DNA from 4 places in the Colwellia sp. MT41 genome. Region 1 is predicted to be linked to each of the others. Evidence: predicted binding sites of a transcription regulator. Region 1 holds the regulator's gene; each other region holds the start of a gene.
The links. Region 1 encodes sigma-54, which starts transcription at its own class of promoters, with help from an activator protein. Its sites were predicted from a motif close to GTTGGCACGNNNNTNGNNT; they were not measured.

Region 1 (4,768 bases):
TTTCAGGAATATCTTCGGGATCTTTTGGTAAATTTCGTACATCTAAACTGACGGCAACGTTTTCATAGTCATTGATAACCGTATGGATTAATGCCGGTAAGAGGTTAATTGGAATGTTATCGACACAATAATAACCAAGATCTTCTAATACGCGTAGGGCAACTGATTTACCCGAGCCAGAGCGGCCACTAACTATGATTAGTTTCATTCTTATATCTTATATCCGTGTACTTTACTATATGGCATCTAGGGTATTACTAGCTTGTTGAATTAGGTTATAGAGTGCTTGATTATCATGGCATTTGCGAACTCGCTTAATCATCTTTTTATTACTAAATAATTTAGCGATACTTTGTAGGGTAATTAAGTGTTCTTTACAGCTATTTTCCGGCACAAATAAGGCAATAAAAACATCTACATTCCTATTATCTATGGCATCAAAATCAATAGCTTGTTCTGTTGTTATTAACACTGCGACAGCTTTATTGGCATTAGGTAATCGACCATGGGGTATGGCAATGCCGTTTCCTATGCCGGTACTACCCATTTTTTCTCTATTAAGTAAACTTTCTAGCAGATCATCTTGTTCTATATCACCGATTTGCTTGGCAGCGAGTTGACAAATTTTTTCTAAAATACGTTTTTTACTGGTGATTTCTACATCACAAGTGGTACAGCTTGTTGTTAATATTTCTGATAATTGCATAATGGTGTTAATTATTTTAGGCGCCCAACTGTGCTAATTCATTTAGCTTAGGGCGCCAGATTTATCGGCTTTAATTACTTTAAAGCGTATTCATGATTTAGCTAAGCTTAGTGCTGAGCTATCTTACCTTTATACTTAAGGATTTGTCGATCAAGTTTATCAACTAGAGTATCAATAGAAGCATACATGTCGCCGTTAACTGCTGAGGCAAACACTTCACCGCCATTAATATGGATATTGGCTTCTGCTTTTTGGTTAAGCTTTTCTACGGTAAGTACGACATGAATATTATTGATATGATCAAAATGTCGTTCTAGTTTTGAGAACTTGCTATCAACATATTTTCGTAATGAACTTGTTACTTCTACATGATGGCCAGAAAGATTAATTTGCATAAGCATGATCCTTTTATGGTAGTGTTTTAAAGTAAACTCTTACGTTGGTTTGATGGTGGTATCGCTAATGATTCTCGGTATTTAGCAATAGTCCGTCGCGCCACTTTTATTCCCTGCTCGGCCAGTATATCAGCCATTTTGCTGTCACTTAACGGTTTAGCAGGTGTTTCCGCTAAGATAAGTTTTTTAATTAAAGAACGAATTGCGGTCGATGAACATTCACCACCATTTTCGGTACTAACATGGCTGGAGAAGAAGTATTTTAACTCAAAAATCCCTCTTGGTGTGTGCATGTATTTTTGCGTGGTCACTCGAGATATGGTGGATTCGTGCATATCAACAGCTTCAGCAATATCATTGAGCACCATAGGAAGCATGGCTTCAGCACCATGCTCTAAAAATCCTTGCTGACGCTGAACTATGCAATTGGACACCTTGAGTAAGGTGTCATTACGAGATTCTAAGCTCTTAATAAACCATTTGGCTTCTTGCAAGTTTGATCTAATAAATTGACCATCATTAGTTGATGATTTCATTGTTTTAGACATGGCCGCATATTGCTTATTAATAGAGAGTTTTGGTGCCGTGTCCGAATTTAACTCAACCACCCAGCGACCATTTTTCTTTTCAACGGTAACATCAGGAATAACGTATTGGTTATTACCTTTAATTACCGCATCACCTGGACGAGGATTTAAGCTTTGAATTAAACGCATAACTTCACGCAGTTGATCTTCTTTTAATTTGGTTTTACGCATTAACTGACGGTAATCTCGGTTACCAAGTAAATCAATATGTTCATTGATAATGAGTTTACTTTCTTTCAGATAAGGGGTATCAGCACTAAATTGATTCAACTGAATAAGTAAACAATCAGCAATTGAGCGAGCAGCGACGCCAATAGGGTCAAACATATTAATACGTTTTAAGACCGCTTCAACTTCATCCTGCTCTAGCCCTTCTGTACCGACACTTTCTAGAATTTCTTCTGGTGATACGGTTAAATAACCGGCATCATCAACTGCTTCAATAATGGCAATAGCGATGGTTTTATCGGTATCAGTGAAAGGCGTTAATTCCATTTGCCACAATAGATGATCTTGAATGGAGTCCGTGGTTTCCCCTTGATAGGTATAATCATCGGCAGGGCTACTAACTGCGCCGGTATTTGAAACGCCAGCACTGTAACTTTCTTCCCAGGTGGTATCGATATTTAGTTCTTCGGGTATTTCCTTTTTTTCCATGGCCTCAGTGGTACTGATTTCGTCAATACTTGCTGGTTGCTCTTCACTCCCGTCACTTGTTGTCAGCTCAGTGTTAGTTTCAGAGACACTGGTTGTAAATGCTTCTTCAAGATTGTTTTCATCGCTAGTATTTTCATTTTCAACTTTTTCATCAAGCTCAAGTAATGGATTGCTCTCTAATACTTCTTGAATTTCTTGTTGTAATTCTAACGTTGACAGTTGCAACAGCTTGATTGCTTGTTGCAACTGCGGAGTCATGGTTAATTGTTGTCCAATACGGAGCTGTAGTGTAGGTCGCATCTAGGTTATATGATTTCCTATTTATTATTCTTAGTAGTTATAGTTTGCTAATCTATCACTACTTTGCTCTTAAATTGTTCTGCTTAAAGCTAGTCATTTTCGCTTTAGTATAGCCTTACTATAGCGTGAATTGTTCGCCAAGGTATACATCTCTCACTTTTTGATTAGCAAGAATTTGCTCGGCATTGCCTTGGGCAATTATTTCACCGTGGCTAACGATATAGGCATGCTCACAAACGTCTAAAGTTTCTCTAACATTATGGTCGGTGATTAATATACCTATGCCGCGCTCTTTTAATTGTAATATTATTTTTTTAATGTCGCCAACCGAAATAGGGTCAACACCAGCAAAGGGTTCATCTAATAAAATAAATTGTGGCTCAGCCGCTAATGCTCGGGCAATTTCAACGCGTCGTCTTTCACCACCTGACAAGCTCATGCCGGTATTATCTTTGATATGACAAATATGAAACTCTTCTAACAGGTGTTCAAGTTTTTCCGCGCGTTGTGTTTCAGTAAGCTCTTTACGTATTTGTAAGATAGCCATGATATTATCACTAACGGTGAGTTTTCTAAAAATTGATGCTTCTTGCGGTAAATAACCTATGCCCATGCGGGCTCTTTCATGCATAGGAATAAGTGTTAAGTCTTGGCCATTGAGTTTGATAGTGCCACCATCATTGGGGACTAAGCCAACAATCATATAAAAGGAGGTGGTTTTGCCAGCGCCATTGGGTCCTAATAAGCCAACTATTTGCCCAGCATTAACTTGTAAACTGACATTTTTAACAACCTGTCTATTTTTATAGGACTTAGATAAACCCTCGGCAATTAACGTGTTTACCGAGGGTTTACTATCGATATTAGTAGCCACTGCCATTACCTTTTTTATCTGCTTCTTGCTCAATTACGTTATCAGCGGATTGTTCCGCTTTAGACTTTTCGTGAGTTTCTTTTTGTTTCTTTAATATTGTTGGTTGCAGTATGGTGGTAACAGACTGGTTATCAGAGCCCTGTGCTTCTAGTTTTTCGCTTAAGGTATTATAAGTGATTATATCACCACTGACCTCACTACCCGCTTGCTTGACCAGCGCATTACCTGAAATCTTGATCATATGAGCGTTAGGGGTATAGGTTATTTCATCGGCTTGTAAGCTAATTAAGCTACCGTCTTCTAGTCGCTGCTCAAAGGTGGCAGGATTTCCTTTGGCTAAATAGGTATCATTTTTTTCACCGGTTTTTTTATCAATACGACTAAATACCTTAACTATATCTGCGGTAATGGAAATAGAGCCTTGTCTAATACTGACATTATCTAAATAACTGGCAATTTTGTTTTTAAGGTCGGCAGATTGTCGTTGTGATTTAATGGTAATTTCTTGCTCTAAATCTTTTTTAGCCGCGTGGGCATTAGTAAATAAGAATAGGCTGCAAGTTAGGGCTAGTACTTTCAAGGTACTTTGGTATAAATTAGCTATCATCATGTTTCTTATAAATTGTGCGTTCATGCTGGGTTAGGGTCATTTGTTTAGTGTTCAAATCGATAATTAATCCTGAGCCGTACATGGTGAAATCCCTGCCGACCACAATAACGGCTTGCTCTGAACTAATAATGTTGGTTTTTAAATCTAATACGATTTCTTTGCAGTGAATCTCTTTTATTAAGCTATCAATTTCAGTTGCTTGAATAAGCACCTGCCTTTTCAATTCAACACGATTATCTTTGTACAGTGTTGCTTCTTGGGCACTAATTTTCCACGGTTTACCTTGTTTTTGTGGATATAAAGTATAAAGTGGCGCTTCAAAGTAACTCACCTCCAAATCTGCATAATGTTCCATTCGTTCTGCTTCAATGGTGTGAGACAATTGTCCCGATTTACTATAAATTTTACTTTGTAGTTTCTCGGCGATAAAGTCAGGGCGCTGTTCATCAACGATTAAAGTATCTTGCTCTATTGATGCCGTGCGCCATTCAATAATGCCATAGATTAGTGCGCTAAGCAGTAAAACAAATAGCGCTAGGCTATTTAATCGGCTCATACACTAGCGCCTGTAGCGTGGTCCAAGTTACCTTGACTTTGCATAATTAAGTCACATATTTCCCGCACAGCGCCAAAACCGCC
Region 2 (4,768 bases), 960 kb from region 1:
CGGCGGTAGTTAAAATAATTGAGAATAATTTAGCAGATAATAGCAAGATGTTGACGGAATTAAGCCACTTTGTTAGCGAGATGAAAGCGGCAACGAGATAACTAAGCTTTATACCCGTTATGCTATAAAAACTAAGCATTAGTCGCCACAATAAAAAAGGAGCAATACACTTGCTCCTTTTTTATGGCCCACTTTTGATTCCATAAACTTTAAACTCTGAGTATTCGCCAAGATAAAAATACAATAACGAGAGTTAGACCAATAAACAACAAGGCAAAAAGATGATACAGGCTTCGCTGCACTTTGTTTTTTATGCGGGAAAATATGCCGGTTGAAGCGGTATTTATACTTGGGACATTGGCAAAGACAGAAAGCAGTATATTAAAAAGTAGTAACCATATGCAGCCAAAAAAACTTAATAGAGCATAAGGACTGGTCGGTTGCTGTTGTGAGGTTGATTGCTGTAATTGGCTAAAAATGAGACCAACAAGGATTGCAGCCAATAGATAACTCAATTGACGAAAAGGTTGCAACTTGCTAGCAAGTTTTGCTAATAATTCTAACATGTTTTACCCTAGCTAAAAGTTACTCGAACATTCATTAAGATAAAACTTTTATCAAGGTGTTGGCTACCTATTGATAGTAGTTACCCTGCATAAGCTATAGCAACAATCGAGCATAAATCACCAACTACACATAAAAAATGCGACTCATTAAGTCGCATTTCTAAAACTAGCTTAATAAGGTGCGTCCTGCACACAAATTTAATGATCTCACTTCTTCCTTGAACGACTATCCCTAGCATATCCTTTATGAGTCCACTCATATCCATTTTGGTAACTGTTAAGCGCCCATTCAATCATCCTTAATTTGTGTCTTCCTGACAATCATCTCCTTAGTTAACACTCCTTGATGGTAGCCGTCCCTAACTACTCGATGCAGACCTGGGTAATCCAAAGCCACACCATTGTTCATATCATCCTTAATTAGCGTCTTCCTAACACCGTTCCCTGAATTAATCGTCCTTAACTAATCTCCCTATTTATACATCCATTTAAGTAGCCATCCATAACTACTGTCTTGCTGACCTTGGTAATCCTAACCAAGCCACATCCTTAAACATATCATCCTTAATTAGCATCTTCCTGACACCGTTCCCTGAATTAATCGTCCTTAACTAATCTCCCTATTTATACATCCATTTAAGTAGCCATCCATAACTACTGTCTTGCTGACCTTGGTAATCCTAACCAAGCCACATCCTTAAACATATCATCCTTAATTAGCATCTTCCTGACACCGTTCCCTGAATTAATCGTCCTTAACTAATCTCCCTATTTATACATCCATTTAAGTAGCCATCCATAACTACTGTCTTGCTGACCTTGGTAATCCTAACCAAGCCACATCCTTAAACATATCATCCTTAATTAGCATCTTCCTGACACCGTTTCCTGAATTAATCGTCCTTAACTAATCTCCCTATTTATACATCCATTTAAGTAGCCATCCATAACTACTGTCTTCCTGACCTTGGTAATCCTAACCAAGCCACATCCTTGTTCATATCATCCATAGTAGCATCCTGCTACTAGACCTCGTCCTTAAAGCCTCCTTGTTAAACCTTTTTATAAATAGCACCAAAGTATTATTTATAATTAAAGCATCCAGCTTTAGGCTCTCCCTATACGCTACACAAGCATCCCTACTCATATCATCCTTGACTTGCATCCATTGCATCCTATTGACTCAACTCAATCCGTAAGTTATGTTTACTGTCCTCAGTAAGTCCTTATGTCGCTGCAATTCCATTTTAGCAACATGCATCGTCCCTAATCACGTTACAAGTAACGCTGAAGCCCCCTGCTCCTTGTCTTCCTGACATGTTTAATAGTACACCTAAATTTCATTTATCGATGCGTATTAACAAGCAAACTCTAAATGTAAAAACAATGTAACAAGCGATAATTCATGTAAACATACAAAAAACAATATGTTACAGATCAACCATTCCACATTGCAGCAGAAATTGCCAATATATCTCACAAAGCTGTAAGACATGTCTTACAAAAAAAATAGCACTTTGTCGGTGCTATTTTTTATTAAGGGAATTACTTGAGAGAGATAAGGCCTAATATAGCCTTAAAATATGCCAATAAAGTGCAGCTATTCCACTTTATCTCGATAGTGAACCATTACCGCACCACACACGTTTCCTACCGATACCTCTTTAACCGTTTGGTAATCAACATGCTTAAAAAATTCTTTAAATTTTTCTGAGGTAGCATAAACGGCTACCCCTTCACTATCTGGGTGTTCATCCAAAACAGTATTGACGGCGGCCATTAAGTAATGACCAAAACCATGCTGCTGATGCAGAGGATGAACAGCAATAAATGATAGGAAATGGAAAACCTTTAAGGGGACAGCAGCCAAGACAATTTGTTCTTTTTTCATCATCTGCTTAGTACTAAAGTAACCGGCATTTAATAGCATTTTAAGACGCCAATGCCAAAAACGATCAGTTGCCAAGGTTTCATCTGGGCTGTTAATACAGGCGACACCAACCATAGATTCCCCGAGATACAAACCAATCATGGGTTGTTTTGCTTGCCAAAAAGCATTGAGTTCTTCTCTAATAGCACCACGAAGACGTTGCTCATAATCTTCTTTATCGCTATTAAATATCTCTAAAAAAACGGGGTCATCATGATAAGCTTGATATAAAAGTGACGCTGCTAATTTCAACTCATGAGCACTCAAATAAGTCGCTCGAATATTAACGTTTTGGTCTAAATTGTCATCAATACTATTTTCTACCGATTCGGTTTCACTCATTATATTCTCCTACTCTGACGGTGGATTATTTGCTAACCTAACAACTCACCATAGCAGCATAATTTCAAACAGGTCAAATATAATTCGTTTAACTACCATGAAAGCCATATAATTTAGATAAAAAAATACCCCGCTAAGCGAGGCATTTAAGTAATAGTAATAATAGATAATTAGTTAGCTTTTACCTGTTGAGTTTTCAAAAAATCGCCACCATTACCGGTTTCAACTAATTTGCCATTAATAAACTGTAAGAAAGTACATTCATCTTTTGTTGTTAAACCATCTTTATGTTTACGTTGGGTACGATAATATAAAACACGCACCGTATCATCGCCGTCAGTATAAGTCTCAGAAAAATCAGCGACACCTAAGTTTGCCTGCATATCCATAAAAGAAGCACCCAATTGAACGTTAGCAATTTTTTTACGGTTGTTGTAGGCACGATCTTTACTATCGCTGACAAAACCATGATCAATACCATCATCGTTTATTTTAATAACACAACCAGATAATGTCATTGCTAGTGGTGCAGCAATGAGTAAAGCAAGTATTGATTTTTTCATATCTATATTCCCTAGAGGTAAAATGTAATTGTTATAATAATCCTTTACTCAGAATTGCAAAAAACAAGCCAACCACATAAGTCATTGAATAGATGATATTTTTTAAAATACATCAATGAAGTTGCAGACATTTTTAGTTATATTGGCTAAAATATAGTTAAATTAATTAATTATTTTTAATCAGTAAGTAAAATGACAATTATCGATGAAATTTTAATCTGTGCAAACCAACTTGCCAATGCAGGCAAAAAACCAACCGTAGCCTTGGTAAAAGCAAAGCTGAGCCAACGGACTCCGTTAGCCACATTAATCACCACATTAAAAAACTGGCAACACCAACCCGACTTTATTGCACCAGTAAGTGTTAAAGAACAGCAAGTTAGTCAAGACAAATCGAGCAACGATAACACTGCCCTACTAGACTCTCTCGTTGAAAATGGCGCGGTAAAGAAAATAATTCAGCAGTCATTAGCGCAAGAGTTAACCGAGATAAAAAATGAATTAGCGGAAGTAAAACTGCTTATCAAAAACTTAACTGAGCAAGTCAATCAAAAAAAATAACATCTTAGCTCTTTATTTTAGTATCAGTAACTAAACTCTTTGGCGTTAATTGACCGATAAAGCTGACTAATGAATCACTGAGTTTTTTATGTGGTTGACAACCGACACGTTCCACCCAAACTTCACCATTAGTATTATCGACAGAGATAATCATATCTTCTTCATCGGTAACAGCAAAGAACACGGTTTCAGCCTGCTTTAATCTTTGCTTCATTAAGATATGACCAATGATATTCTCTTGTAAACGGTCAAAATCTTCCCTATTCCAAGCAAAAAGCAGTGATAACTGCCCTTCACTACACTCTGCTACAATTTCGCCACTGAAAATAGTGGTGAAATAAGTCTTTATATCCGGATGTAGTTCAAGATCTAATGCCGACTCAACATTACTAAAAGATAGCGTCTCGGTATTTTCATCCGTGACTGACTCAGTTTTCACCGCCACGGGTTGCCAATAATGATGACTATCATCATGTGGACCTAATTCACAAGGTGATAACCATTGCTCATCATGCTCTCTGGTAGGTAAATGTCCAAATTGCTTGATGTGTTGTTGGCTAAAGTCTTTACTAAAGGCTAAAAGTGATTGCGCTAAAGTTTTATTTGTAGATGTCATATAAAGAAAAGATCCTTTAAAATAGCAAGATACTAGCTCACTACTGAAAAATTTATGGCCAATTATCAAAATGCAACGGAACTAAGCAAGTTAACACTGGGTAAAAGTACAGAATATTGCAGCGAATATACCGCAGAATTGCTACAAGGAGTACCTCGAAGTTTAAATAGAGATGACTTAGCTCTAGATC
Region 3 (4,768 bases), 610 kb from region 1:
CTTCAAATAAGCAAATCTCTGGGCTTATATGAGAATAACGTTCTAGCATTCTTCTCCATCCTAAGTAATTCCCCAAATACTTGGTTGCAACACCGTGAAACCGTTTCATCCACCCTTTAAGCCTGCTATCAAATGCATTGACGTTTTGAATATGAAATGCGCCTCGCGTTCTCGGGCCTTTAGTAAGGATCACCTCATGTTTGATCCCTTTAGTTTTACAAAATGCGGAATATACTGCTGCACCATCAGTGCAAAGTACCGCATCTTTATCAACAAGAGGGGTTAAAACCGCAGCCACATGCTGGGCATCAACTTTTGCTAAGATCACTGTCGCGGTAGATTTATGTCTATCCCTGACGACTAGCACAGGAATTTGATCATCGCTGGTTCCTCTTGTTTTACCCACTCCTCCACGCTTTCTTGGTGGCCGCGGTAAGTTGCGTTGACCTTTAAACGACTCAAGAAAAAAGGTTTCATCAGCTTCAACAATCCCTTCTTCATGCAACGCTTGATGCGTGTTAGCGATTTCTAGAAACCGGTGACGCCAAAGAAATGCTGTGTTCTTATCAACACCGCATAATTTGGCTGCTTTTCTAATACTCAACCCATCAATTAATGTTTGAGCATAGGTTAGCCACTTATCGCGTTGGCGTAATCTAGCCAGTGGCGTTTTAGTTAATGGATTACATGTTTTTTGACAGGTTGCACACCGATAACGGGGCAGTCCATGGCTTGAACCCCATGGTTTTAATAACGTTGACTGACAGTGAGGACATCGTTGCAACGTTGCCTGAACTGATAAAACTTCTTCTGCCGATAATTCAGTCTGTCCTAGTCTCTGATGAAGTCGTTGTCGCTGACTCGGCGATAACAATGTAAGCTGCTGTAAAAAATGAGTAAATTGTTGTTCATTCATGAGTGTCACCTTGGAAGTTATTCACACATAAATTAAGTATGGTACCTTTGCAACAATTTACTCAGACATAGCCTATTTTATGGGGCTTATCGTTTATTGTGAATGTTACATAACGAACACCATTTTTATTTTCTTTTAAGACTAGCTTACGGTGATTAGCACTCAGGTATTCAGAGTCGATTGAGTAACTACCTAATGGTGTAGTGAGTAAAGACTTGAATATATTGGCATGTATGCGGTGATACTCACCAGTGTAAGCCCTTGTTTGTGTTCTGCCGTAATGATGACCTTTAGGCATTGTCATTTACCCTGAAAACTAAAGTTAAGATATATTGTCTTCGCCTATTTCCCTACGTGCTGTCATAACACCAACTTGTTTAATTGGAGCACAAACAAAAGGCATAAGTTTAGTTAACCTGAACTCTGGATAATGAGTGCTTGATGTATAAGTAAAAACAACGACTTACGGTTGTTAAGAACAAAATATACAAGATTAAGTAGTAATATACACTATCAATGTTTCAATTTATTCGATTATCAAGGCAACACGTTTATGAATAACGGGTTATTTATCGACGTGTTAACGCTGAGAATCGGATAAAGGGGAATATTGAGCAAGTGCTGCTTATCCAGAGTTCAGGTTAGTTAAGAAGTTTAACCTTTGAACCGGGTCTTTAATTTCAGCTAATGTGTTTGGTAAGTTGGTTAATTCATCTTGAATGGCTTTGTTGATTAAATGCCTGATATCGCCAGCCATGTATTTACTGGTAGGTGTTTTGTTAGTTGCTGTCATATTAAAGTCTTTATTGTAAGGATATGTTTACATTGTATCATGTTTATCTTGTGCGAAAAACAGGGTTAACGTACTACTTTTCTTAGGTTCTTATGGGGCGAGCTGTTCTATGTTTATGCTTTTCCTATACAGTATTACTGCTGGTTTAACTGCCTTTATAAATATTCAATGTCATTGATAGGTTGTTGTTAATGCGCGGGGCTATACTTGATAGGCCGTGAACGCGATAGTGATGATGTTTGTTAAGCCAAGGTAGATAACAACTTATGATTGGATAAGTGTCTACTAACTTTACACTTTTTAATTTACCATTGTTAATTTACCGGTAAAGTGATGAAAAATAGTAATTTATTATAAGTGGTATGATTTTTGCTTTAAGCTGAAAAGCATTAACTAAAATGCCTTTCTATTTCAAGGAATGTATTACAAAGGAAAATACGATGAATATAAAAATGATAAAAGCGGCTGTTGCTGGATTAGTTTTATCTGTTAGTGGTTTTGCTAATGCAGGTTTGATTACTCTTGATGGACGTATCGACTCAGGCGCAGAAGTAGACCATTGGATATTAAATGTTACAAGTAGCGGCCTGTTCACTTTTGATGTATTAGCTTACGAAGGGGACTATGATGATTTTTTTGATAATGGAACAAATAACGATCATTTAGATAGTTATATTTATTTATTTTCTAACGATATTAATGGTTCGCTAGTTGACTCAAATGATGACGGTGAACTTGGAAACGATGGTTCAACTGAAGACTACGATAGTTTTATGTCTGTCAATCTTAATGTTGGAACATATGTTTTTGCAATTGGTGATTATCACCTAAATGAAGCTGGTGCTAGAGATGGAATTAATGAAAGCAATACTAATGAAATTAGCGTGGGTAATTACAGGGTATCTATTTCATCTCAAGCTGGTGTGTTAAGTACTAACTCAGTACCTGAACCAACAACCCTTGCCATCTTCGCCTTAGGTATTATGGGTTTAGCAGCACGTAGATTCAAAAAACAGTAATCTAGTCTGTTTCATACTCTAACATTCAAGTAATGAGTAAAACATTAAGCACCATTGATTGGTGCTTTTTTATTGCCTGAAGAAAGTTACCGCCATTTATAGCAAGCTAATATATGTGGAAAATTCACTTACCTCTTACGTTTTCTAAATTACTTTCTATTTGCGCTTTTATCTCTTCAAGGTGAACTACATAAAGCAATTCAAACCATGAACCATGAGCATATAAATATATTGTGCTGTAGTTAAATTCCTTACCTAACAAGGTACTTACTATTTCAATATTCTCTACTGTTTTAAGCTGAAGCTTATCTAGTCTATAGGTAAAAATTCCTGTTCTAGATTGAACCTCATTGTCGGATATTTTAACAACGACAAAATAGGGTGAAATTATAATATGTGCGCCTTTTAAAACGTACAACGTTGGCAGTAACAATAAACTGTAAACAGTTTCAGGTTGGTATTTATCGCCCAATAAAAACTCACCAAGCAAATTAAATAATAGGTATTAAATATAAACCCTCATTATTTTAAATATGATTTCCAAGAATACTTCGAATATTATTTTCCATTTACAAGTGGGAATGGTAATTCCATTTTTCATGCTTGCTCCCACTCACTTAGCCATTCATCGGTAGTTTGTTGATGTGTTTTGTCTGGCTGTTGTATGTCACTTGTTCGGTTGTTGTTTGGATTAAGCTGTGAAAACCTAGCCCATACCTCACCATGGAAAAGGTTAAGCAAAGGTATGATTTTATCTTCTACTTTAGCGCCATGAGCAAAAGTAGGTATGAAAAAACACTGCTTTAAGTTCCCCATGTAATCATGAAAGCTAGATAATCTTGGGGGTAAACTCAAACCCGTTGAAAGCCAAAATTGGTAGAATTTATATTTTTTGCTAATACGGAATTGTCCTTTAGGTAAGCAACTACCTTTTATCCCATTGTTAGTTGTACGGCTTCTTTTTAGGTCAACATTAAAGGTTAAGTAGCAATCCTCACCTGTTGATATATTAATTAACTGTAGTGTCATTCCTGGGCTTTTATGTTTGCCATAATATCCCGTTGAATAGTTATCGTAGATATAAACATTAACATCAAGCAAAGCGGCTATTTCTATCAACAAACGAGTTGAGTTTTCAGCAAGCCATTTTTTAGGTACTGGCTGTTTACTTGCTGGCGTTATAACTAAGTTACCTTTGATAATATCAATGTGATCACCCCTAGAAAATAAAGTTTCTAGCAATGAGCATTTTTTTAAATGTGTCATTGTGGGATACTCTCTTATGAATAAGCTAGTGGTGAGGTCGGCAAAACTACAGCCACTAGCGAATTTATCGAAAGCTGCTTTGAATTACTTCTTAGCGGCTTTTGTCTTTATATAAAGAGCTATCTGCTCAGGTGACATTGATATGATATCAACGGGGTGTGGTGGTGTTGTGCCTGTAAAGTGGCACTTTACGCGTCCATGATCTAACCTCTACGCCTGATGTGAGTTTTTGGTAATTGAATTCAAGATCGATTGCTTCAGAGCCAAGTAAAGTTAAATCCCAAACACCTCGAATAGACCTAACTTGGGTATGATCCAGTGAAGGTAGCCAAAAATCATTTAGTAGATTGATTTCTTCCGGAGAAAATTTATCTAAATAAGCCCCAAGCCCTTTATCTGAAGTGTCTCTTTGACCTAAATACGCACAAGTTCCATTTACAAAGTTTACAGATAAAGTTAAATGTTTATCTAAAGCAAACCTATAAATATCTGCTTCTGTAACCGGCTCATCTAAAGCTATTGAAATATGATTTATAGCTTCTTGTAAGGTCAGCCATTTTTTCAATTTGTATAATTTACTCATGTATCCCTACCAGTTTAAAGTTCATTAGTTGGCTATTCTCAACTTTCATTCTGTTATATATACTCAGCCTCTAGCATATTACCCTACTGTTTTTTTTATATTGAAAATTTCAATTAATATTTTTTTAACTATTTCAGCATCTCGTTTTGTAGAGGTAATTGAAGCATGAAGCCATGTATCAATATCACTCA
Region 4 (4,768 bases), 1.2 Mb from region 1:
TATAACCTGGCTTTCGCTGGTTATGTTAGCCCTTGTTTCAACAAGAAAACGTTTTATTCGTTAATAAAAGACTTACCGGCTAATGTCAGTCAGTTAAGAAAGTGAACTGTATTACGCCTTGAGTGGTCATTTATTTGTAGGCGTGAATTTATTCGCGCAATCGATTAAGGCATTAAGCGCGACTGAAGTCGCGCCTACAGCAGTAAAACATGTATTGTCCATTTTTGTTCAGCGAATGACACTCTCACGTTTAGTTTCTGATGACCATCAAGTTCGCCGCCTTGAGCCTAATGCCTAGCAGCTAGTGAAAAACCCAATAAAAAAGCAGCGTATCGTGCTCGATATCGCTGCTTTTTTTGTTTAGTGTAGAGCGTTATTAGTCTCTGACTTTTTAAGCACGAGACTATTAACCTCTGGTGCGCTTAACCCCTAGTAAACTCTGGATAAGCTTCCATACCACAGTCAGAGATATCAACACCTTCATACTCTTCTTCAGCGCTGACACGAATACCCATGATTTTCTTCAGAGCAAACCAAACAACAAAGCTAGTACCAAATACCCAGACAAAGATAGTAGCAGCACCAATCAATTGCCCACTAAAGCTAGCTGATGAGTTGGTAATAGGTACGATTAACAAACCAAAGAAACCAACCACGCCGTGTACTGAAATAGCACCGACGGGATCATCAATCTTAATTTTGTCCAGAGCAAGAATTGATAACACCACAATCACGCCAGCAATAGCGCCAAATAGAGTTGCTTGTAATGGTGACGGGGTAGAGGGTTCAGCCGTAATGGCCACAAGTCCTGCTAAAGCGCCGTTTAATGTCATGGTTAAATCGGCTTTTTTGAATAAGATTTTAGCAAAAACCAAAGCGGAAATTGCGCCAGCTGCCGCGGCAGCATTGGTATTTAAAAACACCATAGCCACAGAGTTAGCACTATTAATATCGGCTAGTTTTAATACTGAACCACCATTAAAACCAAACCAACCCATCCATAAAATGAACGTACCTAAGGTTGCCATCGGCAAGTTAGCTCCAGGAATGGCATTCACTTTACCGTCTTTACCGTATTTTCCCTTACGAGCACCTAATAATATAACACCTGCTAAGGCGGCAGAAGCACCCGCCATATGGACAATGCCTGAGCCAGCAAAGTCTGAAAAGCCTAAGTCAGCTAAGGTATATAAACCAAAGACGGCTTCACCGTTCCAAGTCCAGCTACCTTGCATAGGATAAATAAAACCCGTTAATACCACAGTAAAAGCAAGAAATGCCCACAGTTTCATACGCTCAGCAACAGCACCTGACACTATCGACATAGCAGTGGCAACAAACACTACTTGGAAGAAGAAATCAGCCGCATTGGAATAAACAGCGCCACCCTCAAAGCCGGCTTCAGCAGACTCGGCTAATACTGCAGCAACCAGTGCATCAGCATCACTAGCGCCATCAAGGGCAATGCCATTTAAGAAAACGCCGCCGCCATACATGATATCGTAGCCAACAATAAGATACATAATACAAGCAATGGCATAAAGCGCGACATTTTTGGTTAGAATTTCAGTGGTGTTTTTGGCACGTACTAAGCCAGCCTCTAACATAGAGAAGCCCGCAGCCATCCACATAACTAAGGCACCACACATAAGAAAGTAAAAGGTATCTAATGCATATTGTAATTGAAAAATATTTTGTTCCATAATTACTATCCCTTAAAGTGCTTCAGAGTCTTGTTCACCCGTACGAATACGAATGACTTGCTCTAGGTTGAAAACAAAAATCTTACCGTCACCAATTTTACCGGTGTAAGCTGCTTTAGTAATAGTTTCGACTAAACGCTCAACCATATCATCATTAACAGCAATCTCCAGCTTCACCTTGGGTAAGAAATCCACCTGGTATTCTGCGCCGCGATATAATTCGGTATGACCCTTTTGACGGCCAAAGCCTTTGACCTCACTGACTGTGATCCCCTCAACGCCGATTTCAGAAATGGCCTCTCTGACATCGTCTAATTTGAATGGTTTAATGATTGCGCTAATTAGTTTCATGTTTACCCCTAGTTATTGTTCTTTTTAATGACTAACAACTTGATAATACAATTCACATGCCAACATAAAATAACACTATTAATTAATCACTTAGATATAATGGTGTTTTTTTTAGCTAGCAAAATGCACCACGAGTGTGCATAAAGATAAGCCGCTGGGTTCATCTGGTGCAATAGGCTAGGCTAAATAATAAGCTGAGGAAAAATGACTATACTTGCGGATAGCTTTACCTAGGGGGAACGAGGTAAAGCCTTAAACTATGATGATTTTTCACTATTATAAAGCTTTAACTATTATAAAGTGCACTAAAAGCTTTCACTGAAAAATATTGAGTAGTTGCTCACCTACCTTCAATACCGGTACACCACGTAGGCCAGTAGCGGCAAACTCTTTTTGCCCCTTGGCCGTTTCATAACCTAAAAGCAATACCTTGCTGTGCAAGGTAACGTTTTGCCGTTTGGCAATGCGGACACTTATCTGTGGTATACAAGACAATACGTTTCATTTCTTTGCCCTATTCAGAGTGGCATACCATAAAATGCTAGCCACTATTTTACCCTAGTTGCTCGCTTAATCTGTAACTCTTTATCGGTGCCCTTACTGCCATTATCTAATAATAACGCCAATAAAATACCAACAAGGCCAAGCTAGAGCAGAGTTGTAACAAACTTTGATTCAAATCAAACTAGCTAGCGCAATGCGGTGTAACAATCATGCCATCAGTTACTAATACCCATAATAATAATAACAAAGCTAACTAACCCACTTAAAAAACATGACCTTAGGATATTATTATGAAAACAACCGTAAACACGTTTACCTTATCGCTAATCAGCGCCGCTATTTTCGCGGCTCCTGCTGCCTTTGCCGGTAACACTGAACATGGCAGCAGCATTACGGCAGCACTGAGTGATAGCAGGGTTAAAATTGAATTACGGGCCCGCTATGAAAGCGTCAATCAAGATGGCATAGACAAAAATGCTTCCGCGTTAACATTAAAAAGTCGCCTCACGGTTAATACGGGCAGTTACAGTAATTTCTCCATGGCCATAGAAGTGGATAAAGTTGATGCTCTAGTAGATGATTACCATAGTAAAACTAACGGTAACACTGACTACCCTGTGGTTGCCGATCCTCAAGGCACAGATGTCAATCAAGCTTATATTCAATATAAAAATGATGGTTTTAGCGCCGTTGTTGGTCGCCAACGTATTTTACACAACAATCAACGCTTTGTTGGTGGTGTTAGCTGGCGTCAAAATGAGCAAACTTATGATGGCGTTCGTACCCAATATACAGCCGATAATTTTTCGGTAGATTATAGCTATATCCAAAACATTAATGACATTACCGCTAACAATATTAAAGGTGACTTCCATCTAGTAAATGTCCATTACCACCTCAATAAAACTCATAAAATCTCCGCTTTTGCCTATCTGTTAGACTATGACGATATGGCTAACTATAACAAGGCTAGCACTACCTTAGGGGCACTATATAACGGTAAATTTGGTAAGGTTTTAGTGAATGCTAGTTTAGCCAGCCAAAGCGATAGTGCCGATAACCCAACGAGTTACTCAGCTAGGTATATTAATGCCGAAGCAGGTTATAACTTTGGCCCACTAACTCTATTAGCTGGTTATGAATTATTAGGTAGCGATAATGGTGTTGGTTTTAACACACCACTAGCCACCAAACATAAGTTTAACGGTTGGGCGGATAAATTTTTAGGTACTCCGAGTGAAGGTCTCCAAGATGTTTATATAACTGCTAAGGGTGAAATTTCTGGGGTTAAATGGGCGGCAACTTACCATGATTTTACCTCTGATGTCGGTAGTATTGATTTTGGTAGTGAGCTTAACTTAATAGCCAGTTATCAATTCAATAAAAACTATGCTGTTTTAGTTAAAGCTGCTAATTATGCTGAAGGCGATGCAGAGCAAAAACCAACGGATACTAATAAATTATGGCTGCAAGTGACGGCTAAGTTCTAAGCACTAACGACCACCATAGTCACTTAAAGACGTAATCTAAAAAGCATAAAACCTATCTCAATAAAGTAATAAGCAAGCCGATAGGCCAGCTTATTACTTTATTATGCCACCACTGCATTAGCCCTTATTGCCCCGTAACGATAAAAGCATTAGAATAGCCGCGAAATTTACCCGCACTTAGGCGAAACTTTTTGTTATTAATGATCGACAACTACGACTCTTTTACTTTTAATTTAGTGCATTACTTTCAAGCGCTAGGTCAAGAGGTGGTGGTTTATAGAAATAATGAAATTAGCCTAACAGAAATTGAGCAATTAAAGCCGCAATATATTGTTATATCTCCGGGTCCTTGCGATCCTGACTCTGCCGGTATTTCTCTGGCTGTCATTGCACAGTTTGCCGGTAAAATACCCTTATTAGGTGTCTGCTTAGGGCATCAATGTATTGCGCAACACTTTGGCGCTAAAGTTGAAAAAGCAAAAAAAGTGATGCACGGTAAAACCTCGAAGATTACTCATAATCAACAAGGTTTATTCCGCGACTTGAATCAGCCATTACAAGTCACTCGTTATCATTCCTTAATTGTTAACAAGCAATCATTACCCAACGAACTCACGGTAACGGCGTGGAGCCAAAATGAGCAAGGTGAGCTTGATGAAATTATGGCGCTAGAACATAAAAGCCTAGCTATTAGCAGCGTACAGTTTCATCCAGAATCCA

Region 2: CMT41_RS12010 (DUF3192 domain-containing protein) is a predicted target of sigma-54. The motif match lies at 3,456-3,474, and genes of this name have one in related genera.
Region 3: CMT41_RS19395 (DVUA0089 family protein) is a predicted target of sigma-54. The motif match lies at 2,066-2,084, and genes of this name have one in related genera.
Region 4: glnK (P-II family nitrogen regulator) is a predicted target of sigma-54. The motif match lies at 2,100-2,118, and genes of this name have one in related genera.

Annotation. Positions count from the first base shown of each region.
Region 1 covers NZ_CP013145.1:3,755,385-3,760,152, reverse strand. Annotated here, with positions in the region: gene rapZ (RNase adapter RapZ) at 1-208, opposite strand, end outside; gene ptsN (PTS IIA-like nitrogen regulatory protein PtsN) at 236-706, opposite strand; gene hpf (ribosome hibernation promoting factor) at 814-1,101, opposite strand; gene CMT41_RS15905 (RNA polymerase factor sigma-54) at 1,128-2,645, opposite strand; gene lptB (LPS export ABC transporter ATP-binding protein) at 2,764-3,519, opposite strand; gene lptA (lipopolysaccharide transport periplasmic protein LptA) at 3,509-4,153, opposite strand; gene lptC (LPS export ABC transporter periplasmic protein LptC) at 4,116-4,685, opposite strand; gene kdsC (3-deoxy-manno-octulosonate-8-phosphatase KdsC) at 4,682-4,768, opposite strand, start outside.
Region 2 covers NZ_CP013145.1:2,798,865-2,803,632, forward strand. Annotated here, with positions in the region: gene trpA (tryptophan synthase subunit alpha) at 1-101, shown strand, start outside; gene CMT41_RS11995 (hypothetical protein) at 210-566, opposite strand; gene CMT41_RS12005 (GNAT family N-acetyltransferase) at 2,167-2,838, opposite strand; gene CMT41_RS12010 (DUF3192 domain-containing protein) at 3,009-3,401, opposite strand; gene CMT41_RS12015 (hypothetical protein) at 3,594-3,962, shown strand; gene syd (SecY-interacting protein) at 3,967-4,578, opposite strand; gene queF (NADPH-dependent 7-cyano-7-deazaguanine reductase QueF) at 4,633-4,768, shown strand, end outside.
Region 3 covers NZ_CP013145.1:3,146,428-3,151,195, reverse strand. Annotated here, with positions in the region: gene CMT41_RS13470 (IS1595-like element ISCosp3 family transposase) at 1-916, opposite strand, end outside; gene CMT41_RS13465 (hypothetical protein) at 978-1,214, opposite strand; gene CMT41_RS19220 (hypothetical protein) at 1,542-1,709, opposite strand; gene CMT41_RS19395 (DVUA0089 family protein) at 2,150-2,728, shown strand; gene CMT41_RS13455 (PH domain-containing protein) at 2,853-3,200, opposite strand; gene CMT41_RS13450 (hypothetical protein) at 3,326-3,994, opposite strand; gene CMT41_RS13445 (hypothetical protein) at 4,143-4,577, opposite strand; gene CMT41_RS13440 (hypothetical protein) at 4,656-4,768, opposite strand, start outside.
Region 4 covers NZ_CP013145.1:596,712-601,479, reverse strand. Annotated here, with positions in the region: gene CMT41_RS02610 (peptidylprolyl isomerase) at 1-64, shown strand, start outside; gene CMT41_RS02600 (ammonium transporter) at 423-1,703, opposite strand; gene glnK (P-II family nitrogen regulator) at 1,716-2,054, opposite strand; gene CMT41_RS19445 (glutaredoxin family protein) at 2,464-2,559, opposite strand; gene CMT41_RS02585 (alginate export family protein) at 2,849-4,048, shown strand; gene CMT41_RS02580 (anthranilate synthase component II) at 4,240-4,768, shown strand, end outside.